Regions from separate parts of the Peribacillus sp. GL_122 genome, predicted to be linked through region 1. Evidence: a T-box and tRNA genes for the amino acid it is inferred to sense, from the RefSeq annotation. Region 1 holds a T-box; the other holds one or more tRNA genes.
The links. A T-box is a leader RNA that pairs with one kind of tRNA and senses whether it is charged. The one in region 1 lies ahead of AC3ISB_RS19835 (valine--tRNA ligase), so its partner is inferred to be a tRNA-Val.
Positions count from the first base shown of each region.

Region 1 (3,127 bases):
CCTGTTTTTTAGGTGCTAGAGGAATCGGATCGTTTAGTTTTTTTAGAGAAAGTGAGTGAGTCTCGTGAGGGAAAACGAGAATCAGCAGCCTGCCAATCGGGATCGGGACACGGAGACCGTATTGAAGGAATATGCCATGTATGTACAATATATTGAGGACTTCGGACGTGTAAAAAAAATATACAGTGATCGCGGTACATTTGCCTTGAAATCCATGTTACCGCAGAACGGCATTGATTTTATCAAAAATGTTCAAAAATTGTACCATCGAGGCTATAACCGGATCGTTCCCATTTATCAAACGATGGATCAGCGTTACGCCGTTCTTCATAATGGACGTTTGTATTACCTGATGCCCTGGCTCAATAATGAAAGGGACGGGGAGCGCGATGAAAATCATAAGCAAATGTTCAGGGAGCTTGCTCGGATGCATACACTTTCCGTTAAGGAAATACAAGTGGATATCGAGGAACGGGAAGCCCATTATGAGCGGACGCTTGATGCCTGGAATAACGAGAAGGACTTTATCGATGAGTATATTGTCAGCTGTGAAAAGAAGTGGTATATGTCTCCATTCGAACTGACGGTTTGTTCTTTCTACACTGATATTTCACAGGCGCTGAAGTACTCGATCAAGAAGTTTGAAACCTGGTATGAAAAAACGAAGGATAGTGAAAAGGTTCGAACCGTGGTCACGCACGGAAAGGTTTCCATGAAGCATTTTGTTTATGATGAGCGGGGTTATGGCTACTTCATCAATTTTGAGAATTCGAATACGGCTCCGCCGCATTTCGATTTACTGCCATTTCTCGTTAAATCGGCCAGGACCTATCCTGTCCAATGCGATGACTGCGTTGACTGGCTATATAACTATTTTCGTTATTTTCCGTTGAAAGAAGAAGAATTGCTGCTCATGCAAAGCTATCTGGCATTCCCTGGGTCAGCTTTGGAATTAGTGAAGGGTTACTCCGACGGCAGGGGTCATCGTTCAGAGCTTGATAATGTTACACAATTGCAGCGGCAATTTTGGCTTTTGAAAAATATTGAATATATGGTGATGAAAATCGAAGAAATCGAACAGCAGAAAAAGGCTGCTGCCGATGCTGCCAAAGAACAATCACCCCCAAGCTAAATATACATGATTGGATCATCTCCAGTCATGTATATTTTTTTGCTGTAAGGGAATACTTAAATCCAGTCGAAATACAAAGACATGGCCAGGAAAATAAAGGCGATTAGCAAGAGCATATCGAAAAAAGTCGGGAAAATCAGCGTACGTAATCCTTGGAACACAATAAAGGGGAAGATGAACTGCTGGCAGACACCGCGGAATTTCTTCACCCAAGGCGGTAAAGTATAGGGAGTATATCTTCGCTTCATATTATTACCTTCCTTTTTAGGACTTCTTATATTCTATGGGTGGGCAGTGGAAAAGGTGAAACAGCCGTCACATTCACTGTTCCTGGAGGATAAAATAAAGAAAATGAACATGAATTGTATCAAATGGGATGATTACTGAGAAAGTAAGCGAAAAGATGATTGACTGGAGCCCCATGTTTTTTGTACTATATACTATATGCATTCAATGATTTTACATATGAATATAAATCAATGCAAAGACCGGAAATAGTAAGATGAAATGCACTTTTCAGAGAGGAAACCAAATTGGTGCGAGGTTTCCAGGCAGCAGCATCCGAAGTCGTCCGCGAGCAGTCTTCGTGAACCTCTTAGTAGCGAAGGCCGGTGAAGAGCCGTTATCCGATTTGAGAGCCGAAAGAGATTTTTTTCTTTTTCGGAAAAAAGGTGGCACCGCGAACAACTTCCTTCGTCCTTTTGTGATGATGGAAGTTTTTTTTATGCCCAAAAAGGAGGAAATGTTATGGAAGAGAACCAAATTTCTATGCCGACTAAATATGATCCGCAGACGATAGAGAAAGGCCGCTACAAATGGTGGCTTGATGGAAAGTTTTTCGAAACGACGGGTGACGATAAAAAAGAACCATATACGATTGTCATCCCGCCGCCTAACGTGACAGGTAAGCTTCATCTTGGCCACGCTTGGGATACGACGCTTCAAGATATATTGACACGCATGAAGAGGATGCAAGGCTATGACGTTTTATGGTTACCGGGCATGGACCATGCCGGTATCGCCACTCAAGCGAAAGTAGAACAGAAACTTCGTGCTGAAGGCGTGAGCCGTTATGACCTTGGGCGAGAAAAATTCGTCGAAGAGACATGGAAATGGAAAGAGGAATATGCGAGCCATATCCGTGAACAATGGTCAAAGCTCGGTCTTGGACTTGATTATACACGTGAACGCTTCACTCTTGATGAAGGGCTTTCAAAAGCTGTGCGCGAAGTGTTCGTTTCGCTTTATAACAAGGGCTTGATTTATCGCGGCGAATACATCATCAACTGGGATCCATCAACGAAAACGGCGTTATCCGATATCGAGGTTATTTACAAAGATGTACAGGGCGCATTTTACCATATGAAATATCCTTTGGTTGACGGATCAGGTGAAATTGAAATTGCCACCACCCGTCCAGAAACGATGCTTGGCGATACTGCTGTTGCTGTTCACCCTGAAGATGACCGTTATAAACACTTGATCGGCAAAATGGTCCGCTTGCCAATTACAGGCCGGGAAATCCCGATTGTCGGTGATGATTATGTCGATATGGAATTCGGTTCAGGCGCGGTCAAAATTACTCCGGCCCATGATCCGAATGACTTCGAAATCGGGAACCGTCACGATTTGGAACGCATCCTTGTCATGCATGAAGATGGCTCGATGAATGAAAAGGCTGGTAAATATGAAGGCATGGACCGTTTTGAATGCCGGAAACAAATCGTCAAGGACCTTCAGGAAGAAGGAGTACTTTTCAAAATCGAAGATCACCTTCACTCAGTCGGCCATTCAGAGAGAAGCGGTGCTGTTGTTGAACCATATCTTTCGACTCAATGGTTCGTTAAAATGCAGCCGTTGGCTGATGCATCCGTTGAGCTTCAAAAAGGAACCGATGAGGAAAAAGTTCATTTCGTACCGGACCGTTTCGAAAAAACGTACCTGCATTGGATGGAAAATATCCGTGACTGGTGCATTTCCCGTCAGCTTTGGTGG
Region 1 covers NZ_CM174415.1:4,101,917-4,105,043, reverse strand. Annotated here, with positions in the region: gene ysxE (spore coat protein YsxE) at 65-1,132, shown strand; gene AC3ISB_RS19840 (hypothetical protein) at 1,189-1,380, opposite strand; T-box leader at 1,608-1,836, shown strand; gene AC3ISB_RS19835 (valine--tRNA ligase) at 1,880-3,127, shown strand, end outside.

Region 2 (3,127 bases), 2.8 Mb from region 1:
TAATCGATATGCTTTTCCATGTTTTCTCTTAAAAATTGAGCACGAACTTTGAACTTGATTTTCTATTTGTTTATTCATCAAGCTTTCTAAGACAACTCCTCTTTCTCTGGGTCTTATCTTATTGGATATCAGTTTAATTTCTCACTCAAAGTCAGCTCCAGAGAGGTTCTCCAAGGAGGCTTATTTTTCTTGTTTTAGTTTAAAGTCGGGTCTCCATTTTCTAAGAGTACATTAATTTATTAGCATTTTATCTAATTCACGAACTTTATCATATGACTTCAATAGTTGTTCAGGTATTAATGTTCTCCCATAATCCCAAGCATTAGTTTCTATTTCAGATTTCAGCTTTTCTTTTTCTTCTTCGTGACCATACATTAAAATCCTTAAATCATGTTTGTTTTTCTTAAAATCTAAATAATAACCAATCATACGATAAAGAATAATTTTAACAAAGTCTTCCTCTGTCTCTTTAATTCTAATTTTCCCTTTATAACCGTTAACTTGAAGGTAATTGAATTTTATAGTATTGGTCGATACGTTATAACTCATAGGTGCACTTAGATTATTGTCAAATTCATAAATAATATCCAAATTGTGCTCATTTAATGTGTTATTAATTATCTTTTCGATATCGCTTATATAAAGCATTTAACTATCACTTCCCTTTTAAAGACTTACTTCATTATAGTAGTAGATTAAGTTATTCTTCCTTTATCAATATAATAAACTGTTGAGATATTAAAATCACACAGTTAAAAACAAAGGAAATATTTACTATATAATACTAAAGTGGAGGGTAAGTCCTACGAGAAGTGTGATTAATCCCCTAATAGGAAAGGAATTTGCTTTTAATTACTCTTCCATACTTTCCTCCTTCTATTTATTTCACTTTAAAACTTTCTATCATTGGTTGTAATTCTTCTTGATATTGTTCTACCATCATTTCTAGTGAAGGCATTGTATTATACTTTTCAAGCCAAGAAACGTAATGAAGTGCTACATTATGCGCAATATCAAAGTAGGGGACAGGTTCGTTGTAACCACTCTCTCTGTGAGCTGAAAATTTATCTCTGAAGTCTTTCATCGTTTGCCAATATTTTGCATAGTCTTCATGCGTCATGTTCAGAGCTTCCAATAAGTATTCCCGTGCATGGTATTTGGTAGTAAAGGTAATCCAACACATTATAGTAAAGTGGATTTTACCGGAGAATATGATTATGTACCTTTTAAAGAAAAGCCAAAAAGATGGTCTTCTTTTAACCTCCATCGTTAGCTGAATAAGCGATAGGCTTTGCCTTGCCTTGTCCTGTAATACGTTTAAATGCTGCTCTATCCGCCAACAATTGAGTAAATAATATATTATGAACTATATCTTTGAAAACAAAAAAAGGCCCAAACCCTTGTGATATCAAGAATTTGAGCCTTTGGTAGTTGATGACCTGTGAGGGATTCGAACCCACGACCCCTTCCCTGTCAAGGAAGTGCTCTCCCACTGAGCTAACAAGTCGTATGTAAATCAAGCCTTTTAGAGCTTGCTTTTAAAGCTTAATTAGTTGCTGACTTCTTTACTGGACAAGATTTATTATATAGTGGTATTCAAAATAAAACAAGTAGTTTTGCTAAAAAAGTTTTTATCGTAAAGTGGCCTGGGAAGTTAATCCTTGAAAGTTGCAAGCTTGTATGAATCAGTTCAACATTTAAACTATTACATCTTAATGAGTTCCCTATATCCGTTATCTCCAGATCTTCGTAAAGCAGCCCAATTGAGAAAGTATCTTTTCTTTGTAGTCCTTAGTCATACCATTGGGAGCTGCTGAGTACGGTCATTGTTTTAAGAACTTGTTCAAGATTCCCGAAAACCGTTTTTTTGAGCAAAGTCAAAGAAAAATATCGCATATACAGTCATTGTGCTTCTTATGACAACTATAACAATCATCCGGTTTCTTTTGATCACATTTCTTATTAAGATATGTGGTGTCTACAAAGGAATTACAATGTGAAATAGTATAATGATTCTTAATTATAATCGCCTTTTTCTTTTTTTATTTTCTGGTTATTTTATTCATTAAAAGAAAAGGTGTTTGTACAATATGGTACAAAAGTAAAAATAAATCTAACTAAAACAGCAAAAATCTACTGGTTTATATTCCGATATCAGGTAAGCTAGTTCATTAAGAAACGCTAAAGAAGAACACAATAAGTGGTCTCTTTTATTTGTTAAAAAACAACAATGAAAGTTAACAATTCCAATAAAAAAAAAGAATTGCTGACCCTAATTAGCTCCATCTCGCCTTTGGTCCCCCTTATTAGCCCCTACCTAGCATGTAATGACTCTTGAGACCCTTTTCAGTTTCACTAACCTGACGTACACAATGTTACCTTTGAGTGCTGTATTCGACGATCAATGTATTTATAAAATGGATATCCAAATGTCGCCAAAATTCCATTCGTTTACTGATGAGCAAAAATTTATTCTAAGAGACTAATAATAAGGAAGGATATTTGTGGATGTTAATCGTGGAAACAGATTCTCTCTTTTCCATCTGACAATGAGATGAGGTATAATGCACTTCAGTTTTGATTGATGAAGAGGCAGCTATTGTACTTCTGCGAGGACCGTTAGAAGAAAGGTCAGAAGGTGAAGAGCTTATAGAAGAAGTTACAAAACATTTACTACCCTTCACAATCCCGAACAAAGCGGGATGAATAGACGTTGACGGAGTACCCTTATAGAAAACCCTTGAGTATCCTTGGGGAAAGATATCTTTACTTGAGTCATTCCTTCTTCCTCAGTCCATTAAAAGGCTCTTTGCAACCAATGAGAGTTGTCTCCCTTAATCCTTCTATTTCTTTTTGAAAGCAAATCAAATCAACAAAAAATCACCTCCCCCTTCTTGGAATAGAAAGAAAAGTGATTCAGAAGTTTATTATTGGTAAAGTCGTTAAGGCTTGAACTAATAGTGTCGATACATGACAACTTCTCATCTCGTAAGCTTCATTAACTTGAAATCGATAGTCTTATGTAGAGTGAAACCCGACCAGCCTTCCCCGTCAAGGAAGTGATCTCCCCCTGAGCTAACTTGTCGTATGTAATGACTAATTAGTAAGGTACTTAAAGTATATAATT
Region 2 covers NZ_CM174415.1:1,346,877-1,350,003, reverse strand. Annotated here, with positions in the region: gene AC3ISB_RS06575 (hypothetical protein) at 232-648, opposite strand; gene AC3ISB_RS06570 (hypothetical protein) at 881-1,120, opposite strand; tRNA gene AC3ISB_RS06565 (tRNA-Val) at 1,436-1,507, opposite strand.
Region 2: it has a tRNA-Val gene. The T-box ahead of AC3ISB_RS19835 (valine--tRNA ligase) is inferred to sense a tRNA for this amino acid. The anticodon was not compared.